DNA from 2 places in the Pseudomonas corni genome. Region 1 is predicted to be linked to the other one. Evidence: predicted binding sites of a transcription regulator. Region 1 holds the regulator's gene; the other holds the start of a gene.
The links. The regulator sigma-54, encoded in region 1, starts transcription at its own class of promoters, with help from an activator protein. The targets are predictions, from matches to a motif close to ANTGGCATNNANNTTGCTNT.
Positions count from the first base shown of each region.

Region 2: the regulator sigma-54 is predicted to act here: its motif matches at 4,874-4,893, upstream of glnA (glutamate--ammonia ligase).

Region 1 is NZ_JBSKHW010000001.1:116,531-131,696, reverse strand. Features, by position in the region: gene hisD (histidinol dehydrogenase) at 1-1,219, opposite strand, end outside; gene hisG (ATP phosphoribosyltransferase) at 1,362-1,997, opposite strand; gene murA (UDP-N-acetylglucosamine 1-carboxyvinyltransferase) at 2,186-3,451, opposite strand; gene ACWKV9_RS00520 (BolA family protein) at 3,474-3,713, opposite strand; gene ACWKV9_RS00515 (STAS domain-containing protein) at 3,829-4,149, opposite strand; gene ACWKV9_RS00510 (MlaC/ttg2D family ABC transporter substrate-binding protein) at 4,146-4,796, opposite strand; gene mlaD (outer membrane lipid asymmetry maintenance protein MlaD) at 4,807-5,274, opposite strand; gene mlaE (lipid asymmetry maintenance ABC transporter permease subunit MlaE) at 5,274-6,071, opposite strand; gene ACWKV9_RS00495 (ATP-binding cassette domain-containing protein) at 6,071-6,880, opposite strand; gene ACWKV9_RS00490 (KpsF/GutQ family sugar-phosphate isomerase) at 7,194-8,168, shown strand; gene ACWKV9_RS00485 (KdsC family phosphatase) at 8,168-8,701, shown strand; gene lptC (LPS export ABC transporter periplasmic protein LptC) at 8,711-9,283, shown strand; gene lptA (lipopolysaccharide transport periplasmic protein LptA) at 9,270-9,812, shown strand; gene lptB (LPS export ABC transporter ATP-binding protein) at 9,813-10,538, shown strand; gene ACWKV9_RS00465 (RNA polymerase factor sigma-54) at 10,732-12,225, shown strand; gene hpf (ribosome hibernation-promoting factor, HPF/YfiA family) at 12,304-12,612, shown strand; gene ptsN (PTS IIA-like nitrogen regulatory protein PtsN) at 12,625-13,089, shown strand; gene rapZ (RNase adapter RapZ) at 13,091-13,948, shown strand; gene ACWKV9_RS00445 (HPr family phosphocarrier protein) at 13,965-14,237, shown strand; gene ACWKV9_RS00440 (zinc ribbon domain-containing protein YjdM) at 14,335-14,712, opposite strand; gene ACWKV9_RS00435 (ZIP family metal transporter) at 14,892-15,166, opposite strand, start outside.
Region 2 is NZ_JBSKHW010000010.1:134,186-149,351, reverse strand. Features, by position in the region: gene glnL (nitrogen regulation protein NR(II)) at 1-966, opposite strand, end outside; gene ACWKV9_RS16785 (DUF4124 domain-containing protein) at 1,275-1,931, opposite strand; gene ACWKV9_RS16780 (DUF4124 domain-containing protein) at 1,915-2,439, opposite strand; gene ACWKV9_RS16775 (chorismate mutase) at 2,584-3,141, opposite strand; gene glnA (glutamate--ammonia ligase) at 3,370-4,776, opposite strand; gene thiI (tRNA uracil 4-sulfurtransferase ThiI) at 5,108-6,562, shown strand; gene typA (translational GTPase TypA) at 6,704-8,524, shown strand; gene ACWKV9_RS16755 (YkgJ family cysteine cluster protein) at 8,725-9,180, opposite strand; gene ACWKV9_RS16750 (GTPase/DUF3482 domain-containing protein) at 9,418-10,815, opposite strand; gene ACWKV9_RS16745 (DUF2868 domain-containing protein) at 10,808-12,187, opposite strand; gene ACWKV9_RS16740 (dihydrofolate reductase) at 12,315-12,827, shown strand; gene ACWKV9_RS16735 (HAD family hydrolase) at 13,129-14,184, shown strand; gene ACWKV9_RS16730 (DASH family cryptochrome) at 14,229-15,166, opposite strand, start outside.

The DNA of each region.
Region 1 (15,166 bases):
CGCCTTGTTCGGAGCAATAAATGATCGAGGAGCGCTTCTGGAAGTCATACACACCCAGCGGCGAGGAGAACCGCGCAGTGCCCGAGGTTGGCAGCACGTGGTTCGGCCCCGCACAGTAATCGCCCAACGCCTCGGAGGTGTGACGCCCCATAAAGATCGCACCCGCATGGCGCACGTGAGGCAACCAGGCCTCAGGATCAGCAACCGACAACTCGAGGTGTTCCGGCGCGATGCGGTTGACGACTTCAAGCGCCTGTTGCATATCGGCGACCTTGATCAAGGCACCACGGCCTGTGATCGAGGTCTTGATGATCTCGGCGCGCTCCATGGTCGGCATCAATCGCGCGATGCTGTCAGCGACCTTGTCGAGAAACTCCCCATCGGTGCTGACCAGAATCGCTTGCGCGTCTTCGTCATGCTCGGCCTGGGAGAACAGGTCCATGGCGATCCAGTCCGGATCGGTCTGACCGTCGCATACCACCAGAATTTCTGAGGGGCCGGCGATCATGTCGATACCGACCTGACCGAAAACATGGCGTTTGGCCGTAGCGACGTAGATGTTGCCGGGGCCGACGACCTTATCGACCTGCGGCACGCTTTCGGTGCCATATGCCAGTGCCGCAACTGCCTGCGCGCCACCGATGGTGAACACACGGTCGACGCCGGCGATGCATGCTGCCGCGAGTACCAGCTCGTTGAGCTCGCCACGAGGCGTCGGCACCACCATCACTACTTCGCCAACGCCTGCGACTTTCGCTGGAATGGCGTTCATCAGTACCGAAGACGGATAAGACGCTTTGCCGCCCGGCACGTACAAACCAGCGCGGTCCAGCGGCGTGACTTTCTGGCCCAACACCGTGCCGTCGGCTTCGGTGTAGCTCCAGGAATCCTGTTTCTGTTTTTCGTGATAGATGCGGACGCGGTCGGCAGCTTTTTCAAGCGCCTGTCGCTGAGCCGGTGTGATGCGTGTGAGTGCCAGCTCCAAGCGTTCCCGGGGCAGAATCAGATCAGCCATGGACGCCACTTGCAGGCCGTCGAAACGCTGGGTGTATTCCACCAGCGCCGCATCACCGCGCTCACGCACGTTTTTGATGATGTCCAGCACCCGCTGATTCACCGAGTCGTCGGACACACTTTCCCAGCTCAGCAGGTGATCCAGATGTCGTGCGAAATCCGGGTCAGCAGCGTTGAGTCGGCGAATGTCGGTGGAAGTGGTCATAGCGGGGCCTCGGTGATTGGCGAATGTTCAGGTGCCGTTTTGGACGCGGGGTCCTAAGCTACCAAGCTATCCGCGTAGGCACCTGAGAATTCTGGCTATGACACGGATAGTCGGGCGCAGCGCGGGAGGCTGCGCTTATCGGTCAGCCGCGGTGTCGCGACTCCACTGCCTGACGCAGGGTATCGATTAACGCCTGAATGCGGGCGTGCTGCATTTTCATCGACGCCTTGTTAACCACCAGACGCGAGCTGATGTGGGCGATCAACTCTTGAGGCTCAAGGCCGTTGGCACGCAGCGTGTTGCCGGTGTCGACGACGTCGATGATTTTGTCGGCCAGGCCCACCAGCGGTGCGAGCTCCATGGAGCCGTACAGTTTGATGATGTCGACCTGACGCCCTTGCTCGGCGTAGTAACGCTTGGCCACGTTGACGAACTTGGTGGCAACGCGCAAACGGCCTTTGGGCTCGGCAGCACCTACGGCGCCAGCGGTCATCAATTTGCATTGTGCAATTTGCAGGTCCAGCGGCTCGTACAAGCCTTGGCCGCCGTATTCCATTAGTACGTCTTTGCCCGCAACACCCAGATCAGCCGCGCCATGCTCGACGTAAGTTGGTACATCAGTCGCACGTACGATCAACAGGCGCACATCGGCCTGAGTCGTCGGAATAATCAACTTGCGGCTTTTGTCCGGATTCTCGGTCGGCACAATGCCCGCAGCAGCGAGCAGCGGCAGAGTGTCATCAAGGATACGGCCCTTGGACAGCGCGATGGTCAACATGGGAAACGTCGGTCCTTATCAGCAATCATGCGTCGGATCGCAATCGGCGCCCGACAACCTCCAAGCCAAGAAAGGGCTCGAAGTAGAACGAATCAGAAAGTGATGCTCGCATTCGGCGTATGACTGCGGCGCCTGCGGTGATCAAATCACTCGCAAACCACCGCAGCCAAACCGTCAGCTCAGAACAACTAGCCCGGAACGCGACGAATCTTCGCGCCCAGCATCTGCAGCTTCTCTTCGATGCACTCGTAACCACGGTCTATGTGGTAGATGCGGTCGATCAGCGTATCGCCTTCAGCGATCAACGCCGAGATAACCAGACTGGCCGAAGCACGAAGATCGGTGGCCATGACTGGCGCGCCTTTGAGCTTGGTGCAGCCGGTGACGATAGCTGTGTTGCCTTCGACCTGAATCTGAGCGCCCATGCGGTGCATTTCATACACGTGCATGAAGCGGTTTTCGAAGATCGTTTCGATCACAGCTCCGGTGCCTTCGGCAATGGCGTTGAGCGAGATGAACTGCGCCTGCATGTCAGTCGGGAACGCCGGGTACGGCGCGGTGCGCACGTTCACAGCCTTCGGACGCTTGCCGTGCATGTTCAGCTCGATCCAGTCCTTGCCGGTAGTGATCTCGGCGCCTGCTTCGCGCAGTTTTTCGAGAACGGCTTCCAGAATGGTCGGATCGGTGTCCTTGAGTTTGACGCGGCCACCGGTAGCGGCAGCGGCAACCAGGTAAGTACCAGTTTCGATGCGGTCTGGCATGACTTTGTAAGTCGCCGAACCCAGACGCTTCACGCCATCGATAGTGATGGTATCGGAACCTGCGCCGGACACTTTCGCACCCATGGCATTCAAGAAGTTCGCCAAATCGACCACTTCAGGTTCACGGGCGGCGTTCTGCAACACGCTGCGACCATTGGCCAATGCGGCCGCCATCATGATGTTTTCGGTACCGGTCACGCTGACGGTATCGAAGAAGAAATGCGCACCACGCAAGCCACCTTCCGGCGCCTTGGCCTTGATGTAGCCGCCTTCGACATCGATGACTGCGCCCATGGCTTCGAGACCACGGATATGCAGGTCAACTGGACGCGAACCAATGGCGCAACCGCCAGGCAGTGCGACTTCGGCTTCCCCGAAACGCGCAACCATCGGACCCAGTACGAGGATCGACGCACGCATGGTTTTCACCAGTTCGTACGGAGCGATCAGGGTTTTGATGGTGCGTGGATCGATTTCAACGCTGAGCTTTTCATCGATGATCGGCTCGATACCCATACGACCGAAGAGCTCGATCATGGTGGTGATGTCGTGCAGGTGTGGCAGGTTCTGAACAGTCACCGGCCCATCGGCCAGCAGCGTGGCTGCAAGAATCGGCAGGGCAGAGTTCTTTGCCCCGGAAATGCGGATTTCGCCATCAAGACGAACGCCGCCAGTAATAATCAGTTTGTCCATTAGAATCTCGACGCCAATTGGCTCAGGTGCGCTCGGCCCATGCAGCGCGGCTGAAAAATTTCATGGTGACCGCGTGGATGCTGCCATCAGCGATCCATGGGTTCAAATGCGCATAGATCTGCTGTTGGCGCTTGACTGGACTCAGTGTAGCCAGTTCGTCGCTTATGACGTTCAGCTGGAAGTTGCAGCCTTCGCCCTCAACTTCGACTTGAATGTGTGGCAGCTTACCTTCTAGGAAGCTTTTAACTTCTACGGCCTGCATGCTTAACCTCAATCGGCGCCCTACGCGCGCGGGTCGGCCATCATACAAAAAAGCCCTCTCGTTGCGAACCCTACTTTGTAGGAGACGGACGAGGGGCCAGATCGAAAAACGGCAATCAATGATGTTGGAGCAGATCAGTCAGTTCTGATACCTGCGCGATTTCGCGCATGTCTTCCGGCAGCGCTCGCACGCTGACGGTCTTGCCGGCAGCGGCGCCGTCGCGAATGAAACCCAGCAGCAGGGACAAGCCCACGCTGCTGGACTTCTCGACATCGGAGCAGTCGATGACCAACGCAGGGGCATCGCTCGCCTTGATCAGCTCGGCGCCCTGCTTGCGCAGGACCGGACCGGTTCGATAATCGAGCACACCTGCCAGTTTGATCTCACCGGCCAGTCCAGTCTGTACGCTGGCCTGACTCAAGCTGACCTTGCTCATTTGATGGTCTGTTCCGACTGGGAGGCTTCTTTAGCCTTGGCCACTTCGCCAGCCCAACCGTTGATGGTTTTGTCCAGATCGTTGCCATTGCGCTGCATGGCGTCGGCGAACTGATCACGGAAGAGCTTGCCAATGTTAATGCCGTTGATGATGACGTTACGCACTTTCCATTCGCCGTTCAGCTTCACCAAGGTGTAGGAAACAGGGTAGATCGCCCCGGCACTGCCCTTGACCTGCATGTCGACGGAGGTGCGATCAGCAGCTTCTTCTTTAGCAGGAGAAACAACGATGCCCTGGTTGTTGTACTCCAGCAGCGCGTTGCCATAGAACTGGATCAGGCTGCGCTTGAAGTTTTCCTGAAAGCGCTGCATTTGCTCAGGCGATGCTTTGCGGGAGTACTTCACGGTCATGATGCTTTTGGAAATGCCATCCGCATCGATAACCGGCCCGACGATTCCGTTCAGCGCATCGTAAAAAGCGCTTGGGTTGCCTTTGTATTCTTCTTTGTGGGCGGCCAGATCGCTCAGCAAGCGTTTGGTCGTATCGTCCACCAGGTCATGGGCAGATTGAGTCGATGTAGCGGCACTGGCCATCATCGGCAGAGCCGCCAGCAAGACCAGCAGCCCACGGCGCAGAATTGAAATCATGAAAAACTCCTCATTTGGCGTCTTTGCTCACGGTATTCATCAAAAATTTACCGATCAGATCTTCGAGTACCAGCGCTGACTGCGTGTCGTGGATGGTGCTGCCATCCTTGAGCAACTTGTCATCACCGCCCACGCTGATTCCGATGTACTTCTCACCCAACAGGCCCGCTGTCAGGATCGAGGCGGTGGAGTCGATTGGCAGATTGTTCACGCCCTTCTGCACTTCCATCGTCACACGACCAGTGAAGGTATCGCGATCCAGATCGATTGCTGTGACCTTGCCGATAGTTACACCGGCCATGGTCACCTTGGCTCTGACAGTCAAACCGGCCGAATTGTCGAAATAGGCATAAAGTTTATAGCTGTCGTTGGTCGCGCTGGCTGTCAGACCGCTGACCCGCAGGGCCAGCAACAGCAAAGCCAGTATCCCGGCCAGCAGGAACAGGCCGACACCGGTTTCGAGGGTGCGGTTTTGCATCAGAAGTCTCCAAACATCAAGGCGGTCAAAATAAAGTCCAGGCCCAACACGGCCAGCGAGGCATACACCACGGTTTTGGTCGTGGCACGACTGATCCCTTCTGAGGTGGGTTCGCAGTCATAGCCTTGGAACACGGCAATCCAGGTGACGACAAAAGCAAAAACAACACTTTTGATCACCCCGTTGAGCACATCATCGGAAAAGGAGACGCTGTTCTGCATGTTCGCCCAGAAGGAACCTTCATAGACGCCCAACCAGTCGACTGCGACCCATGAGCCGCCCCAGATACCGACGACGCTGAAAATCATGGCCAGCACTGGCAGCGAAATGAAGCCTGCCCACAAGCGCGGCGCAACAATGTATTTCAATGGATCAACGCCGATCATCTCGAGACTGGATAACTGCTCAGTCGATTTCATGTTGCCAATCTCAGCCGTCAGCGCAGAACCTGCGCGACCTGCGAACAGCAACGCTGTCACCACCGGACCCAGTTCGCGCAACAGGGTCAGGGCAACCATCTGCCCCACCGCCTGCTCCGAACCATACTTGGCCAGGATGCTGAACCCTTGAAGCGAGAGGACCATGCCGATGAAGACGCCGGAAACAACGATGATTGCCAGAGACATCACGCCGACCGAATACAACTGACGCACCAGCAGCTGGAACCCGCCGCCAATTCCGCCGCGCCCCAACAGGGCATGAACCAGAAAAATCCCCGAGCGGCCCAGCACTGCAACAATATCTATCGCGGATCGCCCCATCAGGCGAACACGCTCCATTAACGACTTTTTGCGCATCAGCGCTTCCCCAAAAGATCTTCGCGATAATCCGCTGCCGGATAGTGAAACGGTACAGGTCCGTCAGGATCGCCAGTCATGAATTGACGGATGCGCGGATTGTCCGACTCCATCAACTCCGCAGGCGTTCCCTGCCCCAGCACTTGTCCGTCACCGACCACATAGAGATAGTCAGCAATGCTGGCGGTCTCTGCGAGGTCATGGGAGACGACGACACTGGTGATGCCGAGCGCGTCATTGAGCAGACGGATCAGGCGCACGAGAACGCCCATCGCGATCGGGTCCTGCCCCACGAAGGGTTCGTCGTACATAAGAATTTGCGGATCGAGGGCAATCGCCCGGGCCAACGCAACCCGGCGCTTCATGCCACCGGAAAGCTCATCTGGCATCAACTCGACAGCTCCGCGCAAACCTACGGCTTGCAGCTTGAGCAATACGATGTCACGGATCATGTCTTCGGGCAGTTCGGTATGGACGCGTAGCGGGAATGCGACGTTCTCGAATACATCGAGATCGGTAAACAACGCACCGCTCTGAAACAGAACGCCCATTTGCTTGCGTGCATCGAACAAATCGCTACGCGAAAGGTTCGGCAGGTTCTGACCGTTGACCCAGACTTCGCCACTGCTGGGGCGCAGTTGTGCACCCATGAGCCGCAAGAGCGTGGTTTTACCACTGCCCGACGGTCCCATGATGCCGGTGACTTTGCCCCGGGGAATGCGGATGTCCACATTATTGAAGATGCTTCGCGCACCGCGTTTGAAGGACACGCCCTTCAATTCGACCGCGTAGGCGTTATCGGCACTCATCTAAACTCCTTGCGATACAGCCTGACTCTCAGATGCCGCGTCCTTGACGAACGACACACTGTCTGGAGGGCCGAACAAGCGGCGAACTATAGCACCGCTCATGCACGCGGCCCAAGAGTGATGCCTGCAACATTTAGAATGAAGACAAATATGGCGACCACGCAGGAAAATTCCTGCACAGATGAACACGTCAGTCGGGGCCATCGGCTTTCGTAAAGCAGCCTTCTATAAACAAGAGCGACAATGATGGGTGAGGGTTTTCAACATTGCCGCTATAATCGCCGCCTTTTCATCAGGCCTACTTTTTTCCGACATGAGCCAATCCAGCGACCTGATTCAATCGGCACAACGCACCATCCGCCTCGAAATTGAAGCTGTGGAAGGTTTGCTTGCGCACATCAATGCAGATTTTGTGAGCGCCTGCGAGATGATTCTGGCGAGCAAAGGGCGTGTAGTCGTGGTCGGCATGGGGAAGTCTGGTCATATCGCAAGAAAGATTGCCGCCACCCTTGCAAGCACGGGAACGCCCGCTTTTTTCGTCCACCCAGCCGAAGCCAGTCATGGCGACATGGGGATGATCACCTCCGCCGACATCATTCTGGCGCTGTCGAACTCCGGCACTACGGCTGAAATCGTCACGCTGCTGCCGCTGATCAAGCGCCTGGGCATCAAGATGATCAGCCTGACCGGCAATCCCGCTTCGACGCTGTCTAAAGCCGCCGAGGTCAACCTCAACGCTCATGTAGTACATGAGGCCTGCCCTCTGAATCTGGCCCCAACCTCGTCGACCACTGCCGCATTGGCCATGGGCGACGCGCTGGCTATTGCACTGCTTGATGCACGTGGCTTCACGGCCGAAGATTTTGCCTTCTCTCATCCTGGCGGCGCTTTGGGCCGACGTCTGTTGCTCAAGGTCGAGCATGTCATGCACACCGGCGAACAACTGCCGCTCGTCAGTCGTGGAACACCGCTGCGCGATTCGCTCATGGAAATGACGCGAAAAGGCTTGGGCATGACCGCTATCGTAGAGCCCGACGGAAGACTGGCCGGTATCTTCACCGACGGTGATTTGCGACGCACGCTGGACCGCACGATCGATATCCGCCAAGCGAGCATTGATGAAGTGATGACCGTACACGGCAAAACCGTACGCCCTGAAATGCTGGCGGCAGAGGCACTCAAAATCATGGAAGACCACAAGATCGGCGCACTGATCGTGGTCGACGAGAACGACCGCCCGGTGGGCGCGTTCAACCTTCAGGACCTGCTGCGCGCGGGAGTCATGTAATGAGCACTGACATGAACGATCTGATGCAACGCGGCAAGCACATCAAACTGGCGGTCTTTGACGTCGATGGCGTGCTCACTGATGGCCGTCTGTATTTCCTCGAAGACGGCAGCGAATTCAAGACTTTCAACACACTGGACGGCCAAGGCATCAAAATGCTGATTGCGTCTGGCGTCACTACTGCCATTATCAGCGGCCGCAAGACTCCGGTTGTCGAACGACGCGCCAAGAATCTGGGCATTGCTCACCTTTATCAGGGCCGCGAAGACAAGCTTGTGGTGCTTGACGAGCTTTTGGACCAACTGGGCCTAAGCTATGAGCAAGTAGCGTATCTGGGTGATGATCTCCCCGATTTACCTGTGATTCGCCGGGTAGGTTTGGGCATGGCCGTTGCCAGCGCCGCCAGTTTCGTTCGCCAGCATGCCCATGGGATTACCCAGGCCCGCGGCGGCGAAGGTGCAGCCCGTGAATTTTGTGAATTGATCCTGAGCGCGCAGGGCAACCTTGAAGCGGCTCATGCCGCCTACTTATAGAAGCTCACTATGTTCAGTAAAAAAATTCGTACCTTCCTGCTGTTCGGCGTACTCGCCGTGCTGCTGGCGGCTGCCGGCTACTGGAATATCAGCCCGGAAAGCTTCATGGACCAGCCCAAAAGTGCGGTCGATGAAAGCGCCATCGACTTCTACGCCATCAACGCCCACAGCGTTCAGTTCCTGCCGGACGGCGGTCTTCAGTACGAGATGACCGCAGACAAGGTTGAGCACGTGAAGGCAACCGACGTCACTTTGTTGACCACGCCGAACCTGGAGCTGTATCGAGGCTCCACCTTCCCGTGGCACGTCGAGAGCAAGACAGCCGAGGTGTCTCCCGGCGGCGATCATGTAGAACTGATCGATTCCGTGCGCATCAACCGAACAGACGAAAAAAGCCGTACGACCATCATTACCAGCAGCCGCATGACGGTATTCCCTCAGAAGCAATATGCGGAAACCAAGCAAGCCGTTAGAATCGACGGCTTGGGCGGTGTAACGACGGCCATCGGCATGAAAGCGTATTTGAAAGACAGCAGGATGGACCTGCTCTCCAACGTAAGAGGACAGTATGACGCTCGTTAAAACCCTTCCTTTATTGCTCGGCCTGGGCGCAGCACTGGGAAGCGCGAGCGCCTGGTCTTTGCCGACAGACCGCGATCAGCCCATCCACATTCAGTCCGATGATGCGCAGCTCGATGACAAACAAGGCGTCGCCACTTACAAGGGCAACGTGATCATCACTCAGGGCAGCATGAAGATCACGGGTAACACCGTGACCATCACTCGTAACGCACAGGGCGAAGTCGACGTGTTCACCTCCGTCGGCAATCTTGCGTATTACGAGCAAAAACCCTCGGTCGACAAGCCGATCGTGCAGGCCTACGGCGTGACCATTCAGTACTTCGCGGCTCAGGATCGTATTGTCCTGATCGACAAGGCGAAGGTTATCAACGACGGCAACACGTCCGAAGGCGAGAAAATCGTCTACGACACCGTGAAGCAGGTCGTGAACGCCGGTCGTGCTAATGGCACCAAGATCACTACGCCGCGCCCAAGAATCGACATGGTTATCCAGCCGAAAAAGAAATCCGACCAGCAGAAGGCCCAGTAAATGGCAACGCTGAAAGCTCAGCACCTGGCGAAAAGCTACAAAGGTCGCCAGGTCGTCCGTGACGTGAGCCTGTCCATCGAAAGCGGTCAGATCGTTGGCTTGCTGGGGCCCAACGGCGCTGGCAAGACCACCTGTTTTTACATGATCGTCGGCCTGGTTCAGGCCGAACAGGGACGCGTCCTGATCGATGATCAAGACGTCAGCCACCAGCCCATGCATGGCCGTGCGCGCGCAGGCATCGGTTATTTGCCTCAGGAAGCCTCGATTTTCCGCAAGCTGTCCGTTGCCGATAACATCATGGCCATCCTGGAGACGCGCAAAGAACTGGATCGTCCTGCTCGTCGCAAAGAACTGGAAAGCCTGTTGCAGGAATTTCACATCACGCACATCCGCGACAACCTCGGGATGAGCCTGTCCGGCGGCGAGCGCCGCCGCGTCGAGATCGCACGCGCCCTGGCGACTTCACCCAAGTTCATCCTGCTCGATGAGCCGTTTGCCGGTGTCGACCCGATCTCGGTTGGCGACATCAAGCAAATCATTTACCACCTCAAGGCCAAAGGTATCGGTGTGCTGATCACCGATCACAACGTCCGCGAAACGCTGGATATCTGCGAAACCGCCTATATCGTCAACGATGGACAGCTGATTGCCGAAGGCGACTCAGACACTATTCTGGCGAACCAGTTGGTGAAAGAGGTATACCTCGGCCACGAGTTCCGCCTGTAATTGCTGCGATGACGCTCGATTGGCAGATGACTGAGCTAGACACCTCAGCCACCGATCGAATTTTAATTGTCATCGCACTCTAGGCAAACACTCTGGTTTCAGGCATATAATTTGCTTAAGTTGGCGCCCTGGCGCCCTGTAGTGGATGGCGCGCATATGCGCCGGCGAACGAATAAGGTGTTTAGCCCCTGCCATGAAACCTTCGCTAGTCTTGAGAATGGGCCAGCAGCTGACGATGACACCGCAGCTGCAGCAGGCCATCCGCTTACTCCAATTGTCGACTCTGGATCTCCAACAGGAAATTCAGGAGGCGCTGGAGTCCAATCCTATGCTCGAACGCCAGGAAGAAGGCGACGACTTCGATAATGCCGACCCCATGGCAGACAGCGTCGAGCAAAAGCCAAATCCTGATGTACAGGAACCGACCTACCAGGAATCCGCCCCCACCGTCGACAACCTCGAAGACGGCGAATGGAGCGAGCGCATTCCTAACGAATTGCCCGTCGATACGGCCTGGGAAGACGTTTACCAGACCAGCGCCAGCAGCCTGCCGAGCAACGACGATGACGAGTGGGATTTCACCACGCGCACATCGGTAGGCGAGAGCCTGCAAAGCCATCTGCTGTGGCAACTCAATCTTGCGCCTATGTCGGACACTGACCGGCTGATCGCCGTGACGTTGATTGACTGCATCAACAACCAGGGTTATCTGGACGAATCGCTCGATGAACTGCTCGACGCTTTCGATCCGGAACTGGACATCGAGCTGGATGAAATCGAAGCCGTTCTGCACCGTATCCAGCAGTTCGAGCCCGCCGGCATCGGCGCCCGCAACCTCAGCGAATGTCTGTTGCTGCAACTACGCCAGCTGCCTGCCAAGACCAAGTGGTTGGCTGAAGCCCAGCGCCTGGTCAGCGATTACATCGATCTGTTGGGTAGTCGCGACTATGCCCAGCTGATGCGCCGAATGAAGATCAAGGAAGACGATCTTCGTCAGGTCATCGAGCTGGTGCAGAGCCTGAACCCGCGTCCTGGTTCACAGATTGAGTCCACGGAAGCCGAATACGTTGTGCCTGACGTGATCGTGCGCAAACACAACGAACGCTGGCTGGTTGAACTCAATCAGGAATCAGTGCCGCGACTGCGTGTTAATCCGCAGTACGCAGGGTTCGTGCGCCGGGCTGACACCAGCGCCGACAACACCTTCATGCGCAACCAGTTGCAAGAGGCCCGTTGGTTCATCAAGAGTCTGCAGAGCCGAAACGAGACGCTGATGAAGGTTGCCACGCAGATCGTGGAGCATCAGCGCGGCTTCCTCGAATACGGTGATGAAGCGATGAAGCCGTTGGTGCTGCACGACATCGCTGAAGCGGTCGGCATGCACGAATCGACGATTTCCCGGGTTACCACGCAAAAGTTCATGCACACGCCGCGCGGTATTTACGAGCTGAAATACTTCTTTTCCAGCCACGTCAGTACTTCTGAAGGCGGCGAATGTTCGTCCACGGCCATTCGCGCAATCATCAAAAAACTGGTTGCGGCCGAAAATCAGAAAAAGCCATTGAGTGACAGTAAGATCGCTGGTTTACTGGAGGCACAAGGCATTCAAGTGGCACGTCGCACAGTCGCCAAGTACCGCGAGTCTCTAGGGATAGCGCCTTCCAGCGAGCGCAAGCGACTGATGTAGAGGTCACATGCCACAGCGTTCCAGTGGCAGGCAACCAAGCCTGCCTCTTTTATGCACTGGCAACGAAGGAGAAGCTGTATGCAAGTCAACATCAGTGGACACCAACTGGAAGTGACCAAGCCCCTGCGTGAATACATCGAGCTCAAACTCAAGAAGCTCGAAGGGCACTTTGACAAGATTACCAATGTGCAGGTGACGATGGCCGTCGAGAAGCTTAAACAGAAGATCGAGGCCACCCTGCATATCCCTGGTGGAGAGGTGGTTGCCAATGCGGAGCATGACGATATGTACGCTGCAATCGACCTACTCACTGACAAGCTCGACAGACAATTGCTCAAGCATAAGGAAAAGCAGCAAAGCATCCTCAAAGGTGCGGCCGCTCGCTGACACTCCCTACCCATGATCCGACTTGAAAATATCCTGACCCCTGGCCGTTCCCTCGTGAACGTGCCAGGCGGCAGTAAAAAAGCTGTACTCGAAGCGATTGCCAAAGTTATTGGGCAGCAGGTGCCCGACCTTGACCAGCAAACCGTCTACGAGAGTCTGATAGCCCGCGAAAAACTGGGCTCCACCGGTTTCGGCAATGGCATCGCCATTCCGCATTGCCGGCTCAAGGGCTGCATCAGCCCGATCAGCGCCCTGCTCCACCTCAGCCATCCCGTAGATTTCGACGCCATTGACGGCGCGCCGGTAGACTTGCTGTTCGTTCTGCTGGTCCCGGAAGCGGCTACCGATGCGCACCTCGAACTGCTGCGCCAGATTGCCAGTATGCTCGACCGCAAAGAAGTGCGAGAACGGCTTCGTGCAGCCCCAAGCGGCGAAGCGCTCTATCAAGTGGTACTCGACGAGCAAACCGGGCACTAACATGCGCATGATCATCGTCAGCGGCCGCTCCGGCTCAGGCAAGAGTACGGCCCTCGATGTGCTGGAAGATAGCGGCTTTTACTGCGTTGACAACCTGCCCGCAGGCCTGCTGCCTGAACTGGCAGAACGTGCGTTGATCAACAGCGAACTGGCCGAACCACTGCTTGCAGTGTCCATCGATGCCCGTAACCTGCCCAGCCACCTCACGCGCTTTCCAAGGATGCTCGAAGAGGTACGCTCGCGACACATCCAGTGCGATGTGCTGTTTCTCGATGCCGACGAGCCGACCTTGCTCAAGCGCTTTTCTGAAACCCGTCGTCGTCACCCGCTCAGCAACGCCACGCGCTCATTGGCCGAAGCCATACGCGACGAGAAAACCCTGCTCGGGCCGATCATCGACCTGGCCGACCTGACCATCGACACCACTAACCTGAATCTGTACCAACTGCGCGACGCTCTTAAATTGCGGTTGCTGAACAAACCTGAGCCGGGTACGGCGTTTCTGGTTGAGTCGTTCGGTTTCAAGCGTGGTATGCCGGTGGACGCAGATTTGGTGTTCGACGTGCGTTGCCTGCCCAATCCCTACTGGAAACCCGAGCTACGGGAACAGTCCGGGCTCGATCAACCGGTAGCCGATTACCTCGCCGCTCAGCCGGACGTCGAAGAAATGTTTCAGGACATCTTCACCTATCTCAACAAGTGGCTGCCGCGATTCGCGGCCAGCAACCGCGCTTACGTCACTATTGCCATTGGCTGCACTGGCGGGCATCACCGTTCTGTCTACCTGACCGAGCGACTGGGCCAGGTCCTGCAGCAATCGCTCAAGAATGTTCAGGTCCGCCACCGCGACCTAAGCTGAAAGGATCCCCTTCGCGATGCCCGCTCTCCAGATCACCATCATCAACAAGTTAGGCTTGCACGCCCGCGCTGCCGCTAAATTCGTCGGCGTAGCGGGTAAGTATTCCTGCCAGATCCGCGTGGGCCGCGCCCCTGACAGCATGATTGACGGCAAAAGCATCATGGCGGTCATGATGCTGGCGGCGGGCAAAGGAACGCAGCTTGAGCTAAGTACCGAGGGTGAAGACGACCAAGCAGCGCTTGATGCGTTGGTCGAGTTGATCAACAACAAGTTCGATGAGGGCGAGTAAGGTCACTTCGGTTTCGCTAGCGTACTGATCGCCCCCAGAAAAAAGCCCCGACTCGCAAGAGCCGGGGCTTTTTCGTACAACGCTTGGGGGCAATCAATCAGCCCTTTTTCACGAATTCCGACTTGAGCTTCATCGCGCCGATGCCGTCAATCTTGCAGTCAATGTCGTGATCGCCATCCACCAGGCGAATGTTCTTCACCTTGGTGCCGACCTTCACAACCAGCGACGAGCCTTTGACTTTAAGGTCTTTGATCACGGTGACGGTGTCGCCATCCTGCAGCGTGTTGCCCACCGAATCCTTGATGACTTTGGCATCGTCCGACGTCTCGGCGGCGCTTTCAGCAGTCCACTCGTGAGCGCATTCCGGGCAGACGAATTGGGTGCCATCTTCGTAGGTGTATTCGGAATTGCATTTGGGGCACGGCGGTAAGCTCACGACGATTCTCGCATCAGCAGATAATAGGCGCAGGATTATAAGGGTTTTTATCGACAAGGGTGGCGCCGATGGTAATTCGTATCTAAATGCCGCATCGGGCATTGACCGAACGCAAATCCTGTAGGAGCGCGCTTGCCCGCGAAAGCATATCTTCATTGCCAACTATGTGTCTGGGACACCGCGATCGCGGGCAAGCGCGCTCCTACAAGACAGGTCAGCTAACCCAACGCCGTATCCATCACCATCATCACGCAAAATCCGGAGACAAGCCCAAGGCTTGCGATTCGATGATGACCATTGCGTCGGGACTCGGGGATGATTTCGTGAGTCACTACGAGCAACATCGCGCCAGCAGCGAGTGCCAGTCCGACGGGAAGCAACAGTTCGGCAATCGCCACCAGCCATGCGCAGAGCACTGCAAATAACGGCTCGACCAAGCCAGATGCAGCACCAATCAAAAACGCCTTGAAGCGCGACATCCCGGCACCCGCCA
Region 2 (15,166 bases), on a different contig from region 1:
ACCTAGCCCCGTACCATCCGGGCGGCCGCTGACCATCGGGTAAAAAATGGTTTCTTGCAGCTCGGCAGGAATGCCGGGCCCGTTGTCGATGATTTCGATCTTGCTCACCAGGCGATGGCGAACGTGGCCGATCGTGAATTGACGCATCGCGCGCGTTCGCAGGCTGATGCGGCCCAGTCGAAGCTCATTCTGGCTGCTGATGGCCTGCATCGCATTGCGCACGATATTGAGCACGGCCTGAATCATCTGCTCGCGGTCAATCAACACGTCGGGAATGCTTGGGTCGTAATCGCGCACCAGTGTGATGCAACCTTGGCTTTCGGCCTCAACCAGGCTGCACACTCGCTCAAGCACTTCATGCACGTTGGTCATCGCAAGCGACGGCAGCTTGTTGGAACCCAGCATGCGGTCTACCAGGTTCCGCAACCGGTCGGCTTCCTCGATGATGACGTTGGTGTAGTCCTTGAGGCTTTCTTCGGGCAGCTCGCGTGCCAGCAGTTGCGCAGCGCCACGAATGCCACCCAGCGGGTTTTTAATTTCATGGGCCAGACCGCGCACCAGCATTTTGGTGGTTTCCTGCTTTGACAGCTGGGCTTCTTCCTTGGTGATCCTGAGCAAGCGATCACGGGGGTGGACTTCCAGCAGGAGCATTGTCTCGCCCTGCGACAGAATCGGCGTCACGGCGTAGTCGACAGTCAATGTCTGACCGGTCAAGGCCGTGAGCATGGCTTCACGCTTGGTGAAGGGGTGGGCTTGCTCGACGGCCTGACGCAGGGAGCTCAGCGCCTCGGCGGATTCGGTAAACAGCTCGCTGATGAACTGTCCGTGGCTGCGCTGACCACTGATCGCCAGCAGCATTTCAGCCGCCGGGTTCATGTACTCAAGGCGCAGATCCGAGTTGAGCAGAATGGTGGCAGTGGTCAAGTTGTCGAGTAACAATCGGTGCAGCGTGTCGCTGATAGTCATGAACGTCGTTGACCTCTTTTGGCACATTGCACATCGGGCGGGCCCGAAATCGCAGGCACTGGTTGGTCTTCGTCAGCGGGATTAAGCCGCTGATGGGCGCTGATTTATCGCTTATCTGTAAGAAAATGCAAAAACCAAACCAAAGCTCCGAAAAGAAGCGTTATTTCAGTTGATGCGGACTTTATTTGGACAGAGTGCGCCACCAGACAGCAAAAGCACACGGTTGGCGAACCAAAATGGGCTGTTATCCCATGGATTCCCGAAGTCCGCGCACCACAATGAAGCGATGACTCTTGCGTATCAAGAGCTTAGAAAAACGGAAGGATGCTGCTTTCTTCTTCGGGTTTGTCTTTGAGCGGGCATTCGGGACGGACCCCGTAATCTTCTTTCGCGCACGGCTGTGTCATACGCTTTTGCGCCAGCGAGGTTCGCAGCATATGGAACGGCTGGTTGGGTGTGCGCTCTGCCACGCGACCGTACTGATCCACGATTTCAATCGAAAGCTGATGGGTGCCTCGATCTACATTGTTCAGTGAAAACACCGGGCTTCGTCCTGCTGCGCCGTATGGGGCGCCGTCGAGTAGCAAGCGATAGCTATGGCCCGGTTGCAGGGCTGGATCGTTGGTGACGGTCACGATCAAATTGCCCTGCATATCCCGTATCGTCGCATCAGGCTCCGGCGCAAGAATGCGTAGTAGCTGATAGACAAACAGTGGAGGTGGGTTCCGACTGGCGGATTTGGGTGCTGACTTTTTAGGCGGCACGGCCATGTTGTTGCTAGGGGCGATGTCGACTTTTTTGGCGTTGCGGTGCGGCTGGTCGGTGTACACCCGATTACCTTCCGCGTCGATGTAGGTATAAACGTCGGCCACTGCCAATTGCCCCGCAAGCATCAGAAGGCAGATCAGTACACAGCGCACATGCCAGCGGCTGCCGGGGAACCAGCGATCAGGGCCTGCCGACATGGACTCGTTGCACTGTGAGCGTCACTGTTTGACTGGTCTGGATAGGCTGCTCACTCTGCAGGACTTGAACCGCGAGGCTGTGTTCGCCTCTGTCCAGTTCCGTGAGTTGCAGGCGTGGGACGTTTGTGGGTTGGCCGTACGGCGCGCCATCGAGCAGCATCTGCAGGCGATGTCCCGACTGCAGGCGTGGCTCAATCTTTACCCCAACGGTGAAGGTGCCATTGTTGGCGCGTAACGCCTCATCGTCGGGCAGGTCGGTCAGTTGCAGGGTCTGGTAAGCCGCGCTGCCTTGTGCTGCCCGTACCTCATTTGGCTGAGGAGGCGGTGGCATCGTCGGCGCGCCCGTACTGACGCTGTTCAAGGGCGGCAAATCGACAGTTTCAGCCTTGGTCCCATTTGGAGGCTGATTGCTGTACGCCGTATTGCCATTGGCATCGGTGTATTTGTAGATCTGCGCGACTGCAGGCAACGCAAACAACAGCAGCAGAAGGGTGAGGCTTTGACGCATGAACGCTCCCATGACTACAACCAAGCCAACGACAGGTGGTCAGGCGCCTACTGTGACAGTGGCGGCTCCAAGGTGCCAGCTTAGTCACAAGCCTTTTAGCGGGTCTAGCTGCAACGCAAGCATGACGTAAGGTTGAGCACGCTTTCATCCCGTAATACACAACTCTCCGACTGCCCGGGTCAAAGCCGTTTTCATGATGGGGTCAGTGGTTGTTCGCTCGCTAACTGTCATGACCCATGTGGGGCAAGCGACGTCTTTTCGATAGCGGAAAAACGCTGCATATGACTTTAGAAGCTCTGGTTGCGACGCATCCAGTTGGCCGCGGAGATTTTTTGCGAGGCCCTGTGCCGGTTCGGCGGGCGCAGTGCCGGTTGCGTGCCACTGTGCCAGTCGGGCGTATTGCACCATCTTGCCGGCTTCGATCTGCGCCGCGAAAAAGTGTCGGATGTCCTCTCGGGAAAGCCTGTGCTCCCCGGCCTGCAGCGCGGCATTGGCAATTACCTGTCGCTCTCGGTCACTGTCCTGAACCGGTTTGCCGCTGTGCCACTTGCTCAACGCTACCTCGTTGGCGATTTCGAGGCGCTGATTGATCGCATCCATTAATACTGTCAGGGATTCAGGTGGTTGATTCGATGTGGCGGCCATCAGATTCACAGGAAGGATGATAAGGGCCACTAACGCGCCGGCCGTTTGCTTGTTCATGAGGTAGCACTCGTGATGATGTGTTGGGCGACCTGCTTGCAAGCGTGATCGGGCCTCAATTATCTCAGCCCCGTTTGATCAAAATGCGGTAGTTAACTACCACCCTCGTATGTGACGAATGGACTATCCAGACAGGGCAACCGCTCCATTACCCTATTTTTTCGAGGCACAAAAAAGGCCTCCCGAAGGAGGCCTCTTTGTTACGTCGTTACAGCCGACGTGACTGGATTAGCAGCTGTAGTACAGCTCGTATTCCAGTGGGTGTACGAAGGTGCGTACTTTGATTTCTTCTTCGCTTTTCAGGGCGATGTAAGCGTCGATGAAGTCGTCGCTGAAAACGCCGCCTTTGGTCAGGAACGCACGACCTTTGTCCAGCTCTTCCAGGGCTTCTTTCAGGCTGCCGCAAACCTGTGGGATCTCTGCAGCCTCTTCAGGTGGCAGGTCATACAGGTTTTTGTCAGCTGCGTCGCCAGGGTGGATCTTGTTCTGGATGCCGTCCAGGCCAGCCATCAGCAGCGCAGCGAACGCCAGGTACGGGTTGGCTGCTGGATCCGGGAAGCGTGCTTCGATACGACGGCCTTTAGGGCTGTTGACGTAAGGAATACGGATCGAAGCGGAACGGTTACGCGCCGAGTAGGCCAGCATTACCGGAGCTTCGAAGCCTGGGACCAGACGCTTGTAGGAGTTGGTCGCCGGGTTGGTGAAGCCGTTCAGAGCCTTACCGTGCTTGATGATGCCGCCGATGAAGTACAGAGCGGTGTCGGACAGGCCGGCATAGCCTTCGCCAGCGAAGGTGTTCTTGCCATCTTTGGAGATGGACATGTGAACGTGCATACCCGAACCGTTATCGCCGTACAGAGGCTTAGGCATGAAGGTAGCGGTGCGGCCGTAAGCGTCGGCAACGTTGTGGACGACATACTTGAGGGTCTGAACTTCGTCAGCCTTCTTGACCAGCGTGTTGAATTTCACGCCGATTTCGTTCTGGCCAGCAGTTGCCACTTCGTGGTGGTGAACTTCGACGACCTGGCCCATTTCTTCCAGGGCGTTGCACATTGCGGTGCGGATTTCGTGGTCATGGTCGAACGGTGGAACCGGGAAGTAGCCGCCTTTGATACCTGGACGGTGGCCCTTGTTACCGCCTTCGATGTCAGCGTCGGACATCCACGAACCTTGTTCGGAGTAGATCTTGAACATGGAGCCAGAAATGTCGGACTTGAATTTCACTTCGTCGAAGATGAAGAATTCTGGCTCCGGGCCTGCGAATACAGTGTCACCGATACCGGTGGACTTCAGGTATTCCTCGGCGCGGTGAGCGATGGCGCGTGGGTCGCGATCGTAACCTTGCATGGTCGAAGGTTCGATGATGTCGCAAACCAGGATCAGGGTTGGCTCTTCGGTGAACGGGTCCAGAACGGCGGTTTCGTCGTCCGGCAGCAGGATCATGTCGGAGGCTTCGATGCCTTTCCAGCCGGAGATGGAGGAGCCGTCGAACATTTTGCCGACTTCAAAGAAGTCGTCTTCCAGCGCATCGCGAGCAGGCATGGTCACGTGGTGCTGAGTGCCTTTGGTGTCCGTGAAGCGCAGATCAATCCACTTAACGTCATGATCTTTGATGAGTTGAACCGACTTCGACATGTTGTCCTCCGGGGTGGATTAGGGCTGGGTAGTTGTACGCCCTTTAATTTGGGTGATGCCGGGCGCGATAGTCGGCCAAGGCAACCTGCCTCACAAGGGAGCAATTTGCATGCCAGTGCCCCGAGTTGGGTTTTCCGCCGGTATCGAGGATTCTCAGCTCACTAAACGACGCAATTATGAAATATCAAGCACCATTATGGTGCTTGCAAATCGGACGTCGTGTCGTTTTGGTGCGCCGATGATTGACTGCACGATAACTGGTTAAACCTTGAACAATTTCCGCTATAATCCCGCCCCCTCTTTTTCGACCGGCACCCAGCGCGCTGTTTTCATGAAACTAATCGTTAAAGTTTTCCCAGAGATCACTATCAAAAGCCGGCCGGTGCGAAAGCGCTTCATCAAGCAGCTGGCCAAAAACATCCGCACCGTGCTCCGTGATCTGGACCCGGCGCTGGTGGTCGATGGTGTGTGGGACAACCTGGATGTCGAAACGAAGGTCACTGATCCCAAAGCCCTGCACGATATGACCGAGCGCCTGAGCTGCATGCCGGGCATCACTTATTTCCTGCAGGTCGATCAGTATCCGCTGGGCGACATGGATGACATCTATGAGAAGTGCAAGCTGCACTTCGGTGATGTCCTCGCCGGCAAGATTTTTTCAGTGCGTTGCAAGCGTGCCGGGCATCACGATTTCAGCTCCATGGACGTCGAGAAATACGTCGGCAGTCGGCTGCGCCAGGAGTGCGGGGCTGCCGGTATTTCCCTGAAAGCGCCAGAAATTGAAGTGCGAATGGAAATTCGCGACCAACGGTTATTTGTGATCCACAGCCAGCACGAAGGCTTGGGCGGCTACCCGCTGGGATCGCTGGAGCAGACACTGGTATTGATGTCCGGCGGGTTCGATTCGACCGTTGCGGCCTACCAGATCATGCGTCGCGGTATGATGAGCCACTTCTGCTTCTTCAATCTGGGCGGCAGGGCCCATGAACTGGGCGTTATGGAAGTCGCACATTTCATCTGGAAGAAGTACGGCAGCTCCCAGCGCGTACTGTTTGTCAGCGTTCCCTTCGAGGAAGTTCTGGGAGAAATTCTCGGAAAAGTCGATAACAGTCATATGGGCGTAGTATTGAAGCGTATGATGTTGCGCGCTGCGACGGCTATCGCTGATCGTCTGGAAATCGATGCGCTGGTTACCGGCGAAGCGATTTCCCAGGTGTCGAGCCAGACCCTGCCGAATTTGTCGGTGATCGACCAGGTGACAGAGAAGCTGGTATTGCGCCCGCTCATCGCCAGCCACAAGCAAGACATCATCGATCTGGCAGATCAGATCGGTACTGGCAACTTTGCGCGCCACATGCCCGAGTACTGCGGGGTGATTTCCGTCAACCCAAAGACCGCCGCAAAGCGCAACCGCGTCGAGTACGAAGAACAGCAATTCGACATGGCGATTCTCGAGCGTGCGCTTGAGAACGCCAAGATGGTTCCGGTTGATCGGGTGATCGATGAATTGGGCCAGGGCGTCGAAATCGAAGAAGTCAGTCAGGCGCTGGCAGGCCAGGTCGTTATCGACATCCGTCATCCGGATGAACAGGACGATCGCCCGCTGGAGTTGCCTGGCATTGAAGTACAAGCGCTGCCGTTCTATGCACTGAACAGCCGTTTCAAGGAACTGGATTACACGCGCCAGTACCTGCTTTATTGCGACAAAGGCGTCATGAGTCGCCTGCATGCCCACCATTTGCTCAGTGAGGGGCATGCCAATGTGCGCGTTTATCGACCGAGCTAAGTGCCCGGGGCTGTTTGCCTGTGGCTTGCGTCACCGGCCCCCCGACACCAGTCGTCAAGCCGTAACGGCTTTTGCCGACTCTACTGTTCATAGCTGACCTAAACTGGCCAGCTGACCGAATCCTCTGATCGAGATACACAAGTGATCGAAAATCTACGCAACATCGCCATCATTGCCCACGTTGACCACGGTAAAACTACCCTCGTTGACAAGCTCTTGCGTCAATCCGGCACCCTGGAACGCGGCGAGCTCAACGATGAGCGTGTGATGGACTCCAACGACCAGGAAAAAGAGCGTGGTATCACCATTCTCGCGAAGAACACCGCGATCAACTGGAATGGCTACCACATCAACATCGTGGATACCCCAGGCCACGCCGACTTCGGCGGTGAAGTAGAGCGTGTGATGTCGATGGTCGACTCCGTTCTGCTGCTGGTCGACGCTCAAGACGGCCCTATGCCGCAAACCCGTTTCGTGACCAAGAAGGCTTTCGAAGCCGGCCTGCGTCCAATCGTGGTGATCAACAAGGTTGACCGTCCAGGCGCGCGTCCGGACTGGGTTCTGGACCAGATCTTCGACCTGTTCGACAACCTCGGTGCCACCGAAGAACAGCTGGACTTCAAAGTCGTTTACGCCTCTGCGCTGAACGGTATTGCCGGTCTGGAACACACCGCCATGGCGGAAGACATGACCCCGCTGTACCAGTCGATCGTCGACAACGTACCTGCGCCGAAAGTCGACCGTGAAGGTCCGTTCCAGATGCAAATCTCGGCACTGGACTACAACAGCTTCCTGGGCATCATCGGCGTTGGTCGTATTGCCCGTGGCAAGGTCAAGCCAAACACTCAGGTTGTTGCGATCGACGCTGACGGCAAGCGCCGCAACGGCCGTATCCTGAAGCTGATGGGTCACCACGGCCTGCACCGTGTAGACGTTGAAGAAGCAGCTGCCGGCGACATCGTCTGCATCAGCGGCTTCGATGAGCTGTTCATCTCCGACACCCTGTGCGACCCACAGAACGTTGAAGCGATGAAGCCGCTGACCGTTGACGAACCTACCGTTTCGATGACCTTCCAGGTTAACGATTCGCCATTCTGCGGTCGTGAAGGCAAGTTCGTCACTAGCCGTAACATCAAAGAGCGTCTGGACAAAGAGCTGCTGTACAACGTTGCTCTGCGCGTTGAAGAAGGCGACACCGCCGACAAGTTCAAGGTCTCTGGCCGTGGTGAGCTGCACCTCTCGGTACTGATCGAAACCATGCGTCGCGAAGGCTTCGAAATGGGTGTTGGTCGTCCTGAAGTGATCATCCGCATGGTTGACGGCGTTAAGCACGAACCGTACGAAAACGTCACCATCGACCTGCCGGAAGAATCCCAAGGCTCGATCATGGAACAGATCGGTATCCGTAAGGGCGATCTGACCAACATGGTTCCGGATGGCAAGGGCCGTGTTCGCCTTGAGTACAACATCCCGGCACGTGGCCTGATCGGCTTCCGTAACGAGTTCCTGACCCTGACCTCCGGTGCAGGCATCCTGACCTCGATCTTCGACCGTTACGACGTGATGAAGTCCGGCGACATGTCCGGCCGTCAGAACGGCGTGCTGGTTTCGGTTGCCACCGGTAAGGCTCTGACTTACTCGCTGGAAACCCTGCAAGCTCGCGGCAAACTGTTCCTGGGTCACGGCGAAGACGTGTACGAAGGTCAAATCGTCGGCATCAACAGCCGCGACAACGATCTGGGCGTCAACCCAACCAAGGGCAAGAAGCTCGACAACATGCGTGCTTCCGGTAAAGACGAAACCATCGCTCTGGTTCCGCCTATCCGCTTCACGCTGGAACAAGCACTCGAGTTCGTTCAAGAAGACGAACTGTGCGAAGTGACGCCGAAGTCGATCCGCCTGCGTAAGAAGATTCTTGGCGAAAGCGAGCGTACCCGCGCTGCCAAGAAAAGCGGCAACTGATTAGTTTTTAGTCAGTCGTAAAAAAACGCCCCCGACCGCAAGGTCGGGGGCGTTTTTGTTTGTTCTGTGTGGCTTGATGCTCGGTGATGTGGTGTAGGAGCGCGCTTGCCCGCGATAATGTTATCCGCCGCACCTTCAACATCGCCTGGCACTACGCGGTCGCGGGCAAGCGCGCTCCTACAGCCGGCGTTGCGGCCCTATCAAAACTTCAGCGGCGCACGCCCTGTATTCGAGCCCAACGTCCCGCGATCCTCACGGACAACAGCCTTGGGTACGTAGGCGCAGTAGCCTGGACGCGGCCCGATCTTCGGGTGGTTGCGGCAGGTGTCCGGACGTTTCTCGTAGATCGTGCACAGCCGGCTTTTGCGATCCAGATACAGGCAATCGTTGTTGCTCATGCGCTGCAAGGTAAAAATCCCGGTCTTCTGATTGAAGCGCTCGACGATCCCCTCCTTCTGCAACCGCTTGGCGATGTTCTTCGGATTTTCGCCGATTTCGAACTCGTCAACGATCCCGATCCGGATCAGGTCCTTGATCTTGGTTTCCACAGGCAATGTGCAGCAGCTGGAAATACAGCCTCCGCACATGTGGCTGGAATATTTCGCCCAGGTATCGAGGCGGTCGATTTCTGCGGCGGCGATCAAGGTGGGTTTCATGTGCTTCAGGTTCCGGGTGTATCGGGCGCGCGATGATACCGGGGCCGGGGCGCTAACAGTATCCCCAAATCATCAAAGCGACTGTCGGCAAACCCATAGCGGTATTTTGAAAGATAGGGCGATGACCGTGCTGCGAGGATGAACGCGATTCTGTAGGAGCGAATTTATTCGCGAGAGGCGACACAATCGACACATCTTTATCGCGCCGGAACGGGTGCCTCGCGAATAAATTCGCTCCTACAGAGACGCAGGCATACCCAAGCTGCTCGCCAAACCCTCGATCGCTTCCTGCCGCTCGGCCTGATTGAGTCTGGGATGCGGATTGAGCGACGACCACTGAGGATGCGCACGAGCCTTGCGCAGGTCTTCAGGCAGCTTGCCCTCACGCCAGGCTTTGTCCTGTGGCGCAGTGAGTTTGATGCTGTCCATCGCCGCATGACCACGGACTTCCAGTGCTTGCAGCAACTGCCGCTGACGCAAGGCCAGCAGACGCAACACAGCATCGTCCACCGTCAGCTCGCGCTGGCCCTTGATCTTGCCCAGCAGGCGCCCGCCGTAACTGCGCGCTGTTTGCAAAGCGCCCCCGGCGATAGCACCCACCAGCGCCGCCGCGCCCAAAGTGATCCCGCCAACGAGCAGGTCGACGCCAGCACCAGCGGCAGCCCCTGCGGCAATCCCGCCGCCCACCCGAACACCTAATAATTTCAGGGTTTCTGGATTGAACAAGTCATCGCCCCATCGTCCGTCCAGCAGCGGAAGATCGCTGGCGGCAGCATCCTGAGCGCGGAAGGCGTAGAGATTGAGCAGCGATTCGACGCAGCGTTGCTCGCGCTGTCGGACGGCTTTGCGCAAATCCGTGATGGCCGCTTGTACCTGATCGGAAGTGGTCGCAACGCTGCGACGGCAGGCCGCGCAATCGAGCAATAACTCAGCGATCAACCGCGCAGCGCTATGGCGCCGTGCCTGGCGCTGGGCCTCTTGATCCACAATCAGCCGCTCAAGCTGAGGGCGCGAATTCTCCAGCAACAAGGCCAGGCTTTCATACAGCCGCCGCTCTCCGTCTTCCGGCGGCGCAACGCTGTCGAAACGCACCAGCGCATGCAGCCCCAATCGTGCCAACGCTTCGCGCCAGTCGGGCTCGCGGTGCTGAGCGCTGCTGACGAAATTCAGCACCGGAAGCAGCGGCTTTCCACAGCTTGCCAACACTGCCAGCTCGTCACGGTATTTCGCCAAAACGGGCTCGCGGGCGTCGATTACGTAGAGCCCGGCGTCGGATGCCAGCAGTTGGCGCAGCACCTTGGCCTCTTGCTCAAAACGTTGCCGCGCCTCGCTGCCTTCAAGGAACCGCGTCAGGCGGGCGGGCCCGTCGAGTCTTTCGCCCGGGCGGTCAAGTCGTTCCAGGTAGTCGAGCAGCGCGATGGCGTCTTCCAGACCTGGCGTGTCGTACAGTTCCAGCAGTGCTTCGCCGTCCACCGAAAGCCTTGCACCTTCGACGTGCCGGGTGGTGCTGGGTCGATGAGACACCTCTCCGAATCCAACATCCCGGGTCAGCGTGCGCAGAAGTGAGGTCTTGCCGACGTTGGTATGACCGACGACGGCAAGACGCAGCGCGCGAGGAGGTTTTTTTTCAGTCATGGCCCGTCTCCAGCCAGGTGAACGGCGCGCTGTCGGCCCACTTCACATCCATTTGTTGCAGCGCGGTGTGCCAGTCGCCCAGTCTGTTGGCGTCCAGCGCCTGACCGGTCGGGGCGGGCAACAGCCAGATCCGTGTCGAGCCTGCACAGCGCGCCAACTCGCCGATCAGCGCCAAAGCGCCGCGATCGGGTGAGCGTCTAGGGTCACAAGCGATAGCTAAGCGTGCAGGTGGGAAGCGGGTAAGTTGATCGAGTAATTTTTTGCGCGATTCACGGCTGTCAAGAATGCCTGCATCCGCGACGCTTTTTGGCAGTTTGGGCGGCCACGGTCGCTGGTCGTCCAGTTCTATGGCGACCAGCACGGCGCCTTCACTCTCAAGTGATCCGGTGGCGTGCTCAAACTCATGAAGCTTATCCGGTGCCGCATCGTTGACGCCAAGCCGCTCGCTGCTCGGCATCAGGCGTTCGCGTAACTGGGCGTAGCCCGGCAGGTTCAGGTCTAGCGTCAAGTCGGCCCGGCCTCGTCGCCAGCGCCAGAAGCACAGCAGGGCCAGTAACGATCTGGGTACGATTCCGAACACTACCAAGACCCCGACCAGCCATGCTGCCCAAGCCTGACGGGCGTTCTCGACGATCGAGACACTATCACCGCTGGCGCGGATCATTGAGTCGGTCGGGACGCTAAATCCCAGCAGTGATGGGATTGCGCCGAGTGCCTGAGTGAGCAAGACGAAGGTGTCGCTACCCAGAATAGTGGTTTCCCAGACGAATCCGTATCGTCGGGTCGCCATTAGCATCAGCAGCATCACCAGGGCACTGACCAGTGCCACCGCCCAGATGCTGTGTACCAGCGTGCCAAGCACCCAGCGATTCAGGCGTTTGCGTTGCAGCAGCAACACCAGCGCCGGGGCCAGTTGAACGGCCTGGGCGTCGCGGGCGAGCTTTTCACTCAGCCACAGCCATAAACGCCCGAGACTGGCGGTGCTTTCTCCGGCAAAGGCCAGGCCCAAGGCCCAACTGATCAATAGAATCAGGTTCAGCCCAAGCAGGCTGCCCAACGCCCAGAACACATTCACCGGCGCTTGCCCATCGCCCAACGCCGCAAAGGCCAGGCCGGCACCGCTGATCACAGCGAAGATGGCAAGCACGATCAGCGACAGCCGTGCGCCTTGCTTCCAGTGGTGCAACGCCGCCTGCATGCCATCGCGTTCGGCCAGCCAGCGGGCGCGGTGCGTAATACGAGTCGCCAGATCGCCACCCTCGGCGCGGGCACGGCGGTTGGCTTCAGTATCTTCAAGCGCGCCTGCCTGTTCTTCGCGCAGTCGCACGGCTTCGGTCAGCCACAGATCATCGATGGGGGTCAGAGCAGTCACACGGCGTCTCGTTGGTGGGGTGGGGTGAGCATAACGGTTGGCGGACGATAATCAAAAAGGCCTCCCCTTATAGGACTTCCCATATTCCGGGTTCAGCAAAACCAGCACCTCTGGTAATCTCGCCGCCATGAAAAAATCCCTTACATTCAGTCTGATTGCCGCCCTGGGTCAAAACCGGGTCATCGGCGTCGACAACTCCATGCCTTGGCATTTGCCAGCGGATTTCAAATATTTCAAGGCAACGACTCTGGGCAAGCCCATCATTATGGGCCGCAAAACCTGGGATTCTTTAGGGCGCCCGTTGCCCGGCCGGTTGAACCTTGTTGTCACCCGACAGAAAGATCTGACGCTTGAAGGCGCCGAAGTGTTCACCTCTTTGGCGGATGCCATTGCCCGCGCCGAAGAATGGGCGCAGGAACAGGGCGTTAATGAAGTGATGCTGATCGGCGGCGCACAGCTTTATGCCCACGGATTGCCAAAGGCGGATCGTCTCTACCTGACCCGCGTCGGCCTGAGTCCCCAAGGCGATGCATGGTTTCCCGAGTTTGATGAAACCGAGTGGAAGCTGGTTTCCAATGAAGAACATCCGGCGCTGGATGACAAACCGGCGTACAGCTTTGAGGTTTGGGAGCGCGGTTAAGATCCTTTTCGCGGGCAAGCGCGCTCCTACAAAAGAGCGCGTTGCGGCATGGAATTACGATCAGCGGACGACGCGTCAGTGGTTATGCGCAGTGGGAACGCGGTCGCCTGTAGGAGCGCGCTTGCCCGCGAAGGCTTCGCTGCGGTCGTTCCTGTGTCACAAAAGTGTCGTTTTCGACCATCCTGTCGCGAATCGTTCTCAGGGTGACGCCATCAGAACACGCGCAGTCGCTGACGCACTGAAACAGTAACGGCTTTTTGCTACGGTCCAATCCTTGATCAAAAAAGGGGAGGACACCGTTATGAAGCTCGCACCCAAACTGTTGGCTGCTGCCTTATGTCTGGGCCTGGCAGGCCAGGCATTCGCTACCGAACTAACCCACTGGCCAGCACCCGCCGCCAAGCAGCTCAACGAAATGATCGCCGCGAACGCCAACAAGGGCAATTTCGCGGTGTTCGACATGGACAACACCAGCTACCGCTACGACCTTGAAGAGTCGCTGCTGCCGTTTATGGAAAACAAAGGGCTGATCACCCGTGAATCGCTGGACCCCTCCCTCAAGCTGATCCCGTTCAAGGATACCGCCAGCCATAAGGAAAGCCTGTTCAGCTATTACTACCGCCTCTGCGAAATCGACGACATGGTCTGCTATCCATGGGTTGCGCAGGTGTTTTCAGGCTTCACCCTCAAGCAGCTCAAAGGCTACGTCGACGAGCTGATGGCGTCCGGCAAGCCGATCTCGAGCACCTATTACGACGGCGACGCGGTGAAGACCATCGAGGTCAACCCGCCGAAAATCTTCACCGGCCAGGCCGAGCTGTACAACAAGTTGATGGAGAACGGCATTGAGGTCTACGTGATGACCGCCGCTTCCGAAGAACTGGTGCGCATGGTCGCCTCAGACCCGAAGTACGGCTACAACGTCAAACCGCAGAACGTCATCGGCGTGACTACGTTGTTGAAGAATCTGCAAACCGGCGAGCTGACCACCTCACGCAAGCAGATCACTGCCGGAAAATATGACGAGAAGGCCAACCTCGGCCTGGAGCTGACGCCTTACCTCTGGACCCCCGCAACCTGGATGGCCGGGAAGCACGCGGCGATCCTGACTTATATCGATGAGTGGAAAAAGCCGGTGTTGGTCGGCGGCGACACCCCAACTAGCGACGGTTACATGCTGTTCCATGATGTCGACGTGGCCAAGGGCGGCGTACATTTGTGGATCAACCGCAAAGACAAGTACATGACCCAGCTCAACGGCATGATGGCCAAACATGCTGCGGCGCAGGCCAAGGAAGGGTTACCGGTGACAGCGGACAAGAACTGGGTAATCGTGAAGCCTGAAGACATTCAATAACCACCTCGCACGGCGGCACGGCGATTAGCCGTGCTGCCGTAGCGTCAGGCCCATAACCGTCGATAGACCCCGTCCGCGTCATGGTCATTGGCCTGTTTGGCCGTGTTGAAACGCCGTCCTCCCCTTGGGTCCGTCCCGAATCCTGCGATATACAGCCAATTGCCCTGATTGCTGTAGACGTCGTAATCCACCAGTTGCGCCTCAAACCAGGCAGCCCCCGCACGCCAATCGCATTTAAGGTCATGGATCAGGTAGCTGGCGACGATCTGGCGCATGCGATTGGATAGATAACCCGTGGCCGCCAGTTCGCGCATGCCCGCATCAATCAGAGCCTCCCCGGTTTCGCCACGGCACCAGCGCTCGAACCCCTGCGCGTTGTGATGAGGCAGACCGCTACTGAGCAAACCACTGGCCCGATACAGGCGTCGCCCATATTTGAGATGCAGAAAACGGAAGTAGTCGCGCCACAGTAACTCGAAGAAAATCCAGTACGTACTGTCGTTGGCGCCCTGTGCGGCTTCGAAGCGTTTTAACGCCTGGTCGATCTGTGGGGCTGACAATGCACCCTGCGCCAGCCAAGGGGAGAACTTGGTGGAGTCATCGACCGCGCTCAGGTTGTTGCGCGTGGCCTTGTAGCTGTTCGCCAACTGACGCTCGAAATACTGACGTAAGTGCGCCTGCGCCGCTTGCTCACCACCGCTGAAAGCCGGTGTTTGATAAGCAAATGCAGAGCGCGGATCAAGATCGGGTGGCGCGGGCGAACTAATCGGTCCCCCGATTAGGCCCTGTGGCGGTGCAGGGACCGTTGTCGGCACCGGCACAATCGTGCGGGCCTGGGTGTCTGCTTTCTCGATCAAGCGTCGGAAGCTGCTGAACACATCGGGCAATTGGTCAATGCCCATCGGCAGTGACTCAAGGCTGAAAAGACTCGATTGCCAGTGATCTTCCACGGTTAGCCCGGCTGAGCGCAGCGCGTTGACCT